3 regions of the Lonepinella sp. BR2474 genome follow, and region 1 is predicted to be linked to each of the others. Evidence: riboswitches for the same ligand, from Rfam matches in the RefSeq annotation. Region 1 holds a riboswitch; each other region holds the start of a gene.
What was found. A riboswitch is a leader RNA that binds a small molecule or an ion and turns the genes downstream of it on or off. The one in region 1 is predicted to bind thiamine pyrophosphate.

Region 1 (4,291 bases):
ATGTGTACGCCGAGCGATCTGGAGGATTTTGCTTATGGGTTTTCTTTAACCGAGGGGATTATTGACAAGCCGGCGGATATTTATGGCGTGGACAGAGTGGAAAGTTGCCAAGGTATTGAGGTGCATATTGAATTGGCGAGCCGTTGTTTTATGCGTTTGAAAGAACACCGCCGTACCTTGACAGGCAGAACAGGCTGCGGTATTTGCGGTTCAGAACAATTAAGCCAAGTGAGCAAAAAATTGGCAAAATTACACCGCACGTTGACCTTTGATATTCACCGATTAGACGACTGTTTAACGCAAATTCAACAGGCGCAAATGTTAGGCAAACAAACGGGGTCAACCCATGCGGCGGCGTTTTTCGATCCGCAAGGCAAGTTGTTGGCGATTCGGGAGGATGTGGGGCGACATGTGGCATTGGATAAATTGTTAGGTTGGCACGCCAAAACTGGCAAACCCCAAGGCTTGGTGTTAGTGACCAGTCGGGCCAGTTATGAAATGGTGCAAAAAACCGTGACTTGCGGTATTGAAATGCTGGTGGCGATTTCGGCTAGCACCGATCTTGCGGTAAACATGGCGCAAGATTGCGATCTCACCCTGATCGGTTTTGCACGAACAGGGCGAGCCACGATTTATCACGGCGAAGTGCGGTTAAAATACGATTAATTTTTTGGCGTATCCGATTGGGTTTTGGTGACTTCGAACCATTTTTCTAACAGGCGTTTACTTTCTTTATCCGAACCAAAACGAATAAAATCAATATCAATGAGTTTTAATTTTGTCGGATCGCTTGCTTTGGGTGACGGTTGAGCGTGAATATTGGTGGGGATTTGATAAGAATCACCTTGTCGCCATGGAATTTCCTGAGCCTCTGGACTCATCACCCAATCAATAAATAATTTGGCGTTATCAGGATTTCTGGCCCCTTTAATGATACTCGCCGCCCCCAACGTATAACCTGCCCCCTCGCACGGTAAAATCCCTTTTACAGGGGCGCCTTTGTCTTTTTCTCTCACATAACTGTGCATAAAGCTAATGTCTACGGCGACTTCGCCCGTGGAGAGGCGATTGGTGGCTAAACCGCTTTTGGTATATTGTGTCACGTTACGGTGCAGTTTTTGGAAATAATCAAAGGCTTTTTCTTCGCCCCAAAGTTGCACTAAGGTACTTAAAAAGGAATAGCCCGTGCCAGACACCCGAGGATCGGGATATTGCACCTGATCGTGAAAAGCGGGATCGAGCAAATCGGCAAAGCATTTGGGTGCTTGAATGCCTAATTTAGCCAGTTTTTCCGTGTTTACCCCGATCGCTAATTCCATTAAATAGACAATGGAAATATGATGATTTAGTTTGGTCATCAGCGGTTGAAATTGAGGCATCACATCCGCTTGTAAAGGGGAACGATAGGGTTCGAGCAAACCTTGATCGGCTGCTTGCAAATGTGGCTCTAGTGTACCGCCATACCACACGTCGGCTTGTGGATTTTTCTTTTCTGCTTTGATTTTGCCTAGCACAATTCCCGTGCTATCACGGATAAATTTAGCGTCCACATTGTACTTTTTAGCAAAGGCTTGGGTCACTTTTTCGCAAGTGGTATTTTGCACACTGCAATATACCGTGAGTTTGCCCTCTGCATAAGCATGAGAAAGGGGGTTCATTGCCACTAAAGCAGTACAAAGTGCGGTGTATTTTAGACTGGTTTTGATAGGGTTTTGCATTAACTTATCCTTAATGTTGATGATTAAAATAAGCTAACAGGAATTTGGCTAAGAATGGGACAAAAAGATGATTGATGTTCCGTCCGTTAGTTTCCTACGTCAGCATTAACTGTATCAGGTTCACGGGTATTTTCTCAGCGACTCATTAAAAAAGGGTCGCACCCCGACTAACTACGAGCCTTACTATATGATCGAATTTTGTTGTTGTAAAGCATAAAATTTTAATTGTTTTCCGTGAAAAAACTCGCTATACTGCACTGTAAATAAAAACAGATAAAAGTGATCGTTATGGCAGATATTTCAGAATTACTGGATGGATTAAATGATAAACAACGTGAGGCAGTTTCCGCCCCGTTGGGGAATTATCTTGTGTTAGCGGGGGCGGGTAGTGGTAAAACCCGTGTGTTAACGCACCGTGTGGCTTGGTTGGTTGCGGTAGAAAATATTACCGAGGGGAGCATTATGGCGGTGACCTTTACCAACAAAGCCGCTGCCGAAATGCGTCAGCGAATCCAATCTACTTTGGCGCAATATTCGCAACGTAATCTATTTTCCATGTGGGTGGGGACGTTTCATAGCATTGCCCACCGTTTATTGCGTTCCCATTATGCCGACGCCAAATTGCCACAGGATTTCCAAATTTTAGACAGTGAAGATCAACTGCGCTTGGTTAAACGGCTGTTGAAATTACACGGCTATGACGAGAAAAATTTCCCGCCGAAACAGGCCTGTTGGTTTATTAATAAGCAAAAAGACGAGGGATTACGCCCCCATCAAATTGAAGTCAGCCACAACCGAGAAACGCAAGAATGGGTGCGGATTTATCAGATCTATCAAGAAACCTGTGATCGTTCTGGTTTGGTGGATTTTGCTGAAATTTTGTTGCGAGCCTATGAATTATTTGCGCATAATCCGTTGATTTTACAAAGTTATCAACGCCGTTTTAGTCAAATTTTGGTGGATGAATTTCAGGACACTAATACGATTCAATATGCGTGGATCAAATTACTCGCAGGCAAAACGGGTCAGGTGATGATTGTGGGGGATGATGATCAATCTATTTACGGTTGGCGTGGGGCGCAAATTGAGAATATTCAACGTTTTTTACGTGATTTTCATCAAGCACAAACCATTCGGTTAGAACAAAATTACCGTTCAACGGGCAATATTTTACAATCGGCGAACCAATTAATTACCAACAATAGCAATCGGTTAGGCAAGAACCTGTGGACCAGTGGTGAGCAAGGGGAACCCGTCGGGATCTATGCGGCATTTAATGAATTAGATGAGGCCTTGTTTGTGTCGGCGCAAGTGAAAATCTGGCTAGAAGATGGCGGACAATTACATGATTGCGCCGTGTTATATCGCAGCAACAGCCAGTCTCGGGTGTTGGAGGAGGCCTTTATTCGAGCGGATATTCCTTATCGTATTTATGGCGGTATGCGATTCTTCGAGCGGCAAGAAATTAAAGATGCCTTGGCGTATTTACGCTTAGTGAATAATCCACATGATGATGCAGCCTTTGAACGTGTGATTAACACGCCAACCCGTGGCATTGGTGAGCGCACCTTGGAAACCTTGCGTGAACTTACTCGTGAACGTCAAATTACCCTGTGGCAAGCGACCCAAGTGGCGATCACCGATAACAAATTGGCAGGACGAGCGGCCACGGCGTTGTTGCGTTTTGTGGAATTAATTAACGCCTTGGCATTAGATACCAGCCAAATGCCTTTATTTGAGCAAACAGATTTTGTGATTAAGCAATCTGGTTTGTATAAAATGTACCAAGAAGAAAAAGGCGATAAAGGCGAAGTGCGGATCGAAAACTTGGAAGAATTGGTGTCCGCCACCCGTGAATTTATTAAGCCTGCGGAGGCGGAGGACATGACCGATCTCACCGCCTTTTTAACCCATGCCTCCTTAGAGGCCGGTGAGGAGCAAGCCAGTCCACACCAATCTTGCGTACAAATGATGACCTTGCATTCCGCCAAAGGCTTGGAATTTCCACGGGTATTTATGGTGGGCGTTGAGGAGGGGATTTTCCCAAGTAAACAATCCTTATTTGATTTAGAACGATTGGAAGAAGAACGCCGTTTGGCCTATGTAGGAATTACCCGAGCCAAGCAAAAATTGACGATTTGCTATGCGGAAAGTCGCCGTTTATATAATACTCAAGAACAACATCTTCCCTCTCGTTTTATTAATGAACTGCCAGAAGCCTGTTTACAAACCATTCGTTTACGTGGCACGGTGACGAGAGCCTATAATCAGCAAAAAGTGGACGATCACGCCACGCAAAGTGCGGTGCAAAATAACCGTCTTTTTGCACCACATGGCAGCGGTTGGCAAAAAGGGCAGAAAGTGCGTCACGCCAAATTTGGTCAAGGCACCATTATTAATATTGAGGGTGAGGACAACAATACCAGGTTACAAATTGCTTTCCAAGGGCAAGGAATTAAATGGCTGATTGCGCATTTGGCGAAGTTAGAACAGATTTAACGAAATAAGGCATAAAAGGCGAAATTATGATAAAAGGGGTAATTTTTTCCGTCACAGCGTCGTTGTTATTTGGC
Region 2 (4,291 bases), on a different contig from region 1:
ACTGCGAATATTACCCTAAATAGGCGCATTTCGCAAAACTTATTTTTCAAAAACAAAAAAGATTTTCACCGCACTTTTGTTTATCGATTCTTTATCCAATATTCAATTATTAAAATTATTCATACAAAAAATGAAAATTATGAGTTTGCTTAATAAACTAGAATTCGGCATTATCTCAATCAAGCGGACGTTTAGCCGTCTAAATAGAAATTTATTATTCCCATTATAATAGGAGCAAGATATGACCACATTTCATGTATTAGGATTCCCTCGTGTTGGTGCAAAACGTGAACTTAAATTTGCACAGGAACGCTACTGGCGTAAAGAATTAAGCGAGCAAGATTTATTAGATTTAGCCAAAGCCTTGCGTGAAAAAAATTGGCAACACCAAGCGGATGCCAATGCCGATTTCGTGGCAACTGGCGATTTCACGTTCTACGATCACATCTTAGATTTACAAGTGGCCACTGGCGCCATTCCTGCACGTTTCGGCTTTGATAGCCAGAATTTAACCTTAAGCCAATATTTTGAATTAGCACGGGGTAACAAAGATCAATTTGCGATTGAAATGACCAAATGGTTTGATACTAACTACCATTATTTAGTACCTGAATTTGCCAAAAACACCCAATTTAAAGCTAACCCCGCTCATTATGTGAATCAGTATCGTGAGGCAGTGGCGAAAGGACATAAAGCCAAACCTGTGATTGTTGGCCCATTAACATTCCTTTGGTTAGGGAAAGAAAAAGGCGAAACCTTTAATCGCTTTGATTTATTGAAAGATTTAGTGCCAGTTTATCAACAAATTTTAACCGCACTTGCCAACGAGGGCGCCGAATGGATTCAAATTGATGAACCAGCATTAGCCTTAGATTTACCACAAGCATGGATCAACGCATTCCAATCTGTGTATGCGGAATTAAGCCAAGTTAAAGCGAAAATTTTATTAGCCACTTACTTCGGTTCTGTGGCAGAACATGCGCCATTATTGAAAGCCTTGCCAGTGGCAGGTTTACACCTGGATTTAGTACGTGCACCAGAACAATTAGCCGCTTTCACCGATTATAACAAAGTGCTTTCTGCGGGCGTAATTGACGGTCGTAACATTTGGCGTGCGAATTTAAACAGCGTGCTTGATGTGTTAGAACCATTAAAAGCAAAATTAGCGGATCGTTTATGGATTGCCCCAAGCTGTTCATTATTGCACACGCCTTATGATTTGAGCGTAGAAACCCAATTACAAGCGAACAACCCTGATCTTTATTCTTGGTTAGCGTTCACCTTACAAAAAGTGGAAGAATTAAACGTATTAAAACAAGCGTTAAACAATGGCCGTGCGTCAGTGCAAGCCCAATTAGGCGCCAGCCAAGCGGCGGCTGATGCTCGTGCGAACAGCAAAGTGATCCACAAAGCGGAAGTGGCAGCACGTTTAGCCAATCTTCCAGCCAATGCGGATCAACGTAAATCGCCATTCGCAGAGCGTATTGCTAAACAAAATGCGTGGTTAAATTTACCCTTATTGCCGACCACCAACATCGGTTCATTCCCACAAACCAGCGAAATCCGTCACGCACGTGCCAGTTTCAAAAAAGGCGAATTATCGTTAGCCGATTATGAAACAGCAATGAAAAAAGAAATCGAATATGTGGTGCGTAAACAAGAAGAATTAGACTTAGATGTGTTGGTGCACGGTGAGGCAGAACGTAACGACATGGTGGAATACTTTGGCGAATTATTAGACGGTTTTGCATTCACTAAATTCGGTTGGGTGCAAAGCTACGGTTCACGTTGTGTGAAACCACCTGTGATTTTCGGTGATGTCACCCGTCCAGAGCCAATGACCGTACGTTGGTCACAATATGCGCAAAGCCTGACCCAAAAAGTGATGAAAGGGATGTTGACTGGTCCTGTTACTATTCTGCAATGGTCATTCGTGCGTAACGATATTCCACGTTCAACCGTATGTAAACAAATCGGTGTGGCCTTGTCTGACGAAGTATTAGACTTAGAAAAAGCAGGCATCAAAGTGATTCAAATCGACGAACCTGCCATTCGTGAGGGCTTGCCACTTAAACGTGCGGACTGGGATGCCTATTTACAATGGGCAGGCGAGGCGTTCCGCTTGAGCTACATGGGCGTGGCAGACGATACGCAAATCCACACTCACATGTGTTACTCTGAATTTAACGACATCTTACCTGCCATTGCAGGCTTAGATGCTGACGTAATCACCATTGAAACCTCACGCTCTGATATGGAATTATTAACCGCCTTTGGCGATTTCCACTATCCAAACGACATTGGTCCAGGTGTATACGATATTCACAGCCCACGTGTGCCAACAGAGGCAGAAGTGGAACACTTGTTACGCAAAGCATTAAACGTAGTGCCAAAAGAACGTTTATGGGTTAACCCAGACTGCGGTTTAAAAACCCGTGGCTGGCCAGAAACTATCGCGCAATTAGAAGTGATGATGAACGTGACGAAAAAATTGCGTGCTGAATTAGCGTAAGATTTCGTTGAATGAAAAGCCCTGTAAAAATACAGGGCTTTTTTTGTTGATTATTTTTTGTTACACTCAAAACCCTAGTCGGGGTGCTTTTTCATCAAGAGCTGAGAAGATACCCGTTGAACCTGAAACAGCTAATACTGCCGTAGGAAACTAAATTATGATCTATAAAACTCATTTTATTCAAACCCTTATCCAACAAGCTCAACCTCACTGGCATGATTATGTTGAACATGATTTTGTGCAACAGCTCGGGCAAGGCACGCTACCAGTCAGCCGTTTTCAATATTATTTAAAGCAAGATTATTTATACCTTTTCCACTACAATCGTGCCTTAGCCTTAGCGATATTTAAAGCGGAAAATTTTGAGCAAATGCGAGAAATTCATCAGGCCATTACGGTTTTATTAGAAGAAATTCAATTACATATCGATTTCTGTCAAGAATGGGGAATTGCTGAACAAGACTTACAGAATCTTTCTGAAGATCCCGCTTGCGTGGCCTATACTCGTTATGTACTAGATTGTGGTATCACGGGTGGACTTGCTGAACTTTATGCGGCTATTGCCCCTTGTGCTATTGGTTATGCGGAAATTGGCTTACGTTTAAAACAACAAAATAGCGCGCCCAATAATCCTTACCAAAAATGGATAGATGCTTACGCCGATGAAAGTTTTCAAACTGCGGTGGAAAAATATCAAGATTTTTTAACCGCACTTTGCCAAGATTTAAACCCAAAACAATTAGCCAATATTCAGCATATTTTCACCACAGCGACCCGAATGGAAGTGGCATTTTGGCAAATGGGGTTAGAAAATGGGGCGTAAAAAATACAGAAAAAACACCGCACTTTTGCTAGCCCACCTGCATTTAAAGCGGAGATTTTAGGATCTCCACTTTTTTTATTATATAATCAGTGGAAATTCTTGTATTTTATGAGCTGACGAGTAATGAATGGCAATCAATCAATCAATCAATCAATCAATCAATCAATAGCAGTTTAACCTTTGCTGTCGTCACTTCAACTATTGGCCGTCCTGAATTGGAGCGTGCTATTCTTTCTGTGCAAAATCAAACTTATCCGTGCCAACATTATGTGTTTGTGGATGGAAAACAGTTTTGGGATAAAGTAAAACCACTTGAAGAAAAATATCCTGATGTCATTTTTACTTACTTGCCGATGAATACGGGAGCAAATGGATTCTATAACAGTTATATCAATGCCATTGCCCCCTTTTTGGTAAAAGAAGACATTGTCTGTTATTTGGATGATGATAATTGGTATGATACAAATCATATTACAAGTGCGCTGTATTTTTTTGAAAAATATTCTCTTGATTATGCTTATAGTTTACGAAAACTTTACGATCACTCAGGGGAATTTATTTGCAATGATGATATTAATGCGTTGGGTTTCTGGCGAGCAGAAGTGCCATTGGCCCACATTGAGTATTCTACGTTTACCTATGTCTTTAATAATGACGACTATTTTTTAATTGATGTGAACTGTTTGATGTTAAAACGATCGTTGGCGATGGCACTTGCTCATATTTGGATAGAAAGAGGCCATGGCAATGATAGATGCATAACACAAGCATTATTTGATGCAAATGACCGATTAACGGGCTGTAATACCGCACAACATAGCGTCAACTATGTGTATGATCTGCTTGCTACACGCCGCTTACCCCCTGATGCACTAACGGAATATCACGCCGTACACAATGAGTTAGTCAGAAAAATACAGGAATATACGTTGCAACATAATACACCACATTGGCTC
Region 3 (4,291 bases), on a different contig from region 1:
GAGCAAGCAATGAAACAACCCTCACGCTATATTGATCTCACCACCGACTACGGCTTTAAACGCATTTTTGGTACCGAAGTTAACAAAGACTTACTGATGGATTTTCTCAATGAATTATTTCAAGGTAAGAAAATCATCAAAGACTTGGTTTACAACAAAAATGAACACGTAGGCGACACCGCAGAACAAGGCAATGTTATCTTTGATCTCACTTGCACAACAGATGATGATTCTCAATTTATTATTGAAGTGCAACGGAGCAAGCAAACGTATTTTAAAGAACGCACTATTTACTATGGTAGCAAACTGATCAGCGATCAAGCGCCACAAGGGGGAATCAGCGGTTGGAATTATGCGATTTCTGAAGTTTATGTGATCGCCCTGATGGACGGTTTTCATTTTTCCGATACTGATGAATATTTACACGATATTTGCCTATTCAACAAAAAGACAGGCGAAATTTTTTATGATAAACTTGGGTTCATCTATATTGAATTACTGAATTTTCACAAAGCTGAATATGCGTTGGAAAGCGATTTGGACAAGTGGTTATACGTATTGAAAAATATGGCGAACTTAAAAAAATTGCCTGCTTTCTTAAAAAAACCGGTTTTCCAAAAATTGTTTAAAATCGCCGAATACACCAATTTAAGCAAGGGAGAAAAAGAAATGTATGATGTGAGCTTAAAACGTAAATGGGATGAATTTTCTGCGTTAGAATATGCCACAGAGCAAGGGATTTTGCAGGGGATACAGCAAGGTATGCAACAAGGAGAGCTAAACGGGTTACGGAAGAGTGCTAAGAATATGCTTTCTCTAGGATTGGATTTAGAGATTATTTCTAAAGCGGTCGGCTTGCCTGTTGATGAAATCAAGAAATTGGGACATTGATTAGAATTTAATCATAGAGGTGTAAAAACTTTCCCCTCTCCCAAAGGGGGGACTTTTAATAGGAACTTTTATTATGCGTAAAACAATCAAATATTTTCTCTTTTTGGTGGTGATTTTATTCCACGCAGTATTATTTTCGGGTATCCATTTTATTTTCCCCCATTACGACACGACCTATATTACCGGCGTAGAAGTCAAACGAGTGGATAAAGACGGCCCGATTACCAAAGCCAATCCAGCAGATGGTCCAACTCGTGATGTGTATTATATTTATACCCAAAAAGCGGGAGAAGAAAAACCCATGGTGTATCGCAATGAAGATACCCGTTGGGGTTTTCCGTTCTATTTCAAATTTGGATCAGCGGATTTACAAGCCAAAGCGTCGAATTTTGCTGGCAACAAGCAAATGGTGGAAGTGAAATACTATGGCTGGCGTTTAGTGATTTTTGATGAATACCGCAATATGGTGTCCATGAAAGAAGCAACAGACACGAGTCCAAGTATGCCGATTTTAAGCTATATTTTCTATTTCTTAGGCTTGATTACTTTGTTCTTCTCCATTCAATTTATCCGTGGTTGGTTTGATAGCGAATAAGTCTATGGGATTAAGTTTCATTGTCGCCACCACCCTAAATGGGGTGATTGGCAAAGATAACCAAATGCCGTGGCACTTGCCTGCGGATTTGGCGTGGTTTCGCCAAAATACCCAAGGAAGAACGGTCATTATGGGGCGGAAAACCTTTGAAAGTATCGGCCGTCCCTTGCCGAAACGCACCAATATCGTGCTTTCACGCCAGCCATTTGAGGCGGAGGGCGTTATTTGGCAAAACAGCCTAGAAACTGCGGTGCAATTTGCTCGAGATTTAAACCCTGACCAAGAGATGATGTTGATCGGTGGCGGGCAATTATTTCAGCAATATTTTCCCCAAGCAGACAAACTTTATCTTACGCAAATTCAAACCGAACTGGATGGTGATACCTTTTTCCCTGCGATTAACTGGGACGAGTGGCATATTGAAGTGGAACAATTTCGGGAAAAAGATGAACAGAATGCCTATGATCTGCGGTTTTTGGTATTAACCAGAAAATAGTCAATTTATGCTTGTTTTAAACTCAAAACCATTCTAAACTAAACCCATAGTCGGGGTGCTACTATGACGACATAGCGACGACATAGCGGCTGAGAAAATACCCGTAAAACCTGATACAGCTAATACTGGCGTAGGGAACTATCTTCATTTTATCCGCCCATTATGCTGCATCTTTTCTTTTCACGGATAGGTAAAGGAAATTCTATGCAATTCAAGTATTTAAATCTTGTTCGAGAACGTAATCCACTGGTACATTGTATGACCAATATTGTGGTCACCAACTTTTCTGCCAATGGATTACTGGCGCTCGGTGCCTCCCCTTTTATGTCGACCATGTCGGAGGAGGCGGCAGAAATTCAACAATTTTCCAACGCACTTTTGCTCAATATTGGCACCATTCATGATTTTGATGTGGAGGCCATGATTATCGCTGGGCAAGCCGCCAATCAACACGGCGTACCTGTGGTGTTAGATCCAGTGGGTGCAGGTGCAACAGCCTATCGCCGTGCCACGGTGCGGAAGATTTTAGAGCAGGTTAAGATTTCTGCGATTCGTGGTAACGTGAGCGAAGTAGCGTTTTTGGCGGATGTAGCTTGGCAAACAAAAGGCGTGGACGCAGTCGAGGGGCAAGGTGATATTGCCGACATTGCTAGAGTCGCCGCTCAAAAATACCAATGTTGTGTGGCGATCAGCGGTGAAATTGACTATATCAGCGATGGCAAACGGGTTGCCAAAATTGCCAACGGCACGCCACTATTTCCTAAAGTCACGGGGTCAGGTTGCCTACTCGGTGCCGTGGTTGGGGCATTTCTCGGTGTGGCGGAAAAAGACGATGAATTTAACGCTTGCGTTGAGGCTTGCACCGCCTATGCCGTAGCTGGCGAACTCGCCGCCCAAGGATTACACAATCAATTAGGCGATTTTGCCGTACAATTTATCAATCAATTAGCCGATTTAACCCCTGAAAAAATTAACCAATTAGCGAGGATTGATCATGTCTAACGTAGTAGCACAAGCCTTAACCATCGCAGGATCCGATAGCGGTGGCGGAGCAGGTATTCAAGCGGATTTAAAAACTTTTCAAATGCGAGGCGTATTTGGCACGGTGGCGATTACTGCAGTGACCGCCCAAAATACTTTAGGTGTCTTTGATATTGCCCCGATTCCCCTTGCCACCATTTCTGCGCAAATTAAAGCCGTGGCGGAAGATTTTGATATTCATGCAGTAAAAATTGGTATGCTTGGCAATGCGGAGATTATTCAATGCGTGGCGAAAAATCTGGAGCAATATCAGTTTCCTCAAATTGTGTTAGATCCGGTGATGATCGCCAAAGGTGGAGCATCTTTATTGCAACAAGATGCCGTGACCGCCTTAAAACAGTTTATTTTGCCAAAAGCCACGGTGATTACGCCGAATTTGCCTGAAGCGGAAGCCTTAACGGGCATTAAAGTGGTGGACGATGCCAGTGCGGAACGTGCCGCTCGCTTATTACAACAATGGGGCGTGGAAACCGTAGTGATTAAAGGCGGACACAGTGGCAATTCACAAAGTGCGGTCTGTTTGGACTGGGTTTTCACCCCGACCGAACAATTCCGCCTACAAGCCGAACGTTTCCCGACCGCCCAAACCCACGGCACCGGTTGTACGTTCTCCGCTTGTATTACCGCCGAACTCGCCAAAGGCAACAGCGTTGAACAAGCCATTCGCACTGCCAAAGCCTATATCACGGCGGCGATTAGTCACCCGTTAAATCTCGGTCATGGACACGGACCGACTAACCATTGGGCGTATCAAGATGAACAATAAGCAACAAATTCAACAAATGTTGTCGGTGTATTTTATTGCGGGTACGCAAGATTGCCTACACTTGTCGGGTGATCCCGCTCAAAATCTACTGGAGATATTAAAACAAGCCTTGCAAGCGGGCATTACCTGTTTCCAATTTCGGGATAAAGGTAAACATTCGTTAGCACATCTGCCAGAACAACAAAAACAGCTCGCCAGACAATGCTTAGCGTTATGTCGCCAATATCAAGTGCCATTTATCGTTAATGATAATGTCGCATTAGCCGTGGATATTGGGGCAAATGGCGTACACGTCGGGCAATCGGATATGGCAATTCAGCAAGTGTTAGAAAAAACGCAACACAAACTGATCGTTGGCTTATCCACCAATAACTTAGATCAGGTTTTAGCCGCTCAACAACAAGGGGAGATTGATTATATTGGTGTGGGCCCGATTTTCCCCACTGGCTCAAAAGCCGATCATTCCGCTGTGTTAGGTGTAGAATTTGTAGAAAAATTAAAG

Region 2: linked by a shared signal. The riboswitch ahead of tenA (thiaminase II) and the one ahead of ACTG7Q_RS06240 (ABC transporter substrate-binding protein) in region 1 are both predicted to bind thiamine pyrophosphate.
Region 3: linked by a shared signal. The riboswitch ahead of thiM (hydroxyethylthiazole kinase) and the one ahead of ACTG7Q_RS06240 (ABC transporter substrate-binding protein) in region 1 are both predicted to bind thiamine pyrophosphate.

Annotation. Positions count from the first base shown of each region.
Region 1 covers NZ_JBPDVH010000004.1:23,956-28,246, reverse strand. Annotated here, with positions in the region: gene fdhD (formate dehydrogenase accessory sulfurtransferase FdhD) at 1-666, shown strand, start outside; gene ACTG7Q_RS06240 (ABC transporter substrate-binding protein) at 663-1,718, opposite strand; TPP riboswitch at 1,793-1,894, opposite strand; gene uvrD (DNA helicase II) at 2,007-4,217, shown strand; gene rarD (EamA family transporter RarD) at 4,244-4,291, shown strand, end outside.
Region 2 covers NZ_JBPDVH010000001.1:14,386-18,676, forward strand. Annotated here, with positions in the region: gene metE (5-methyltetrahydropteroyltriglutamate--homocysteine S-methyltransferase) at 242-2,512, shown strand; TPP riboswitch at 2,582-2,678, shown strand; gene tenA (thiaminase II) at 2,670-3,335, shown strand; gene ACTG7Q_RS00080 (glycosyltransferase) at 3,425-4,291, shown strand, end outside.
Region 3 covers NZ_JBPDVH010000001.1:77,398-81,688, reverse strand. Annotated here, with positions in the region: gene ACTG7Q_RS00420 (Rpn family recombination-promoting nuclease/putative transposase) at 10-891, shown strand; gene ACTG7Q_RS00415 (DUF1523 family protein) at 965-1,486, shown strand; gene folA (type 3 dihydrofolate reductase) at 1,491-1,982, shown strand; TPP riboswitch at 2,024-2,136, shown strand; gene thiM (hydroxyethylthiazole kinase) at 2,187-2,984, shown strand; gene thiD (bifunctional hydroxymethylpyrimidine kinase/phosphomethylpyrimidine kinase) at 2,977-3,789, shown strand; gene thiE (thiamine phosphate synthase) at 3,779-4,291, shown strand, end outside.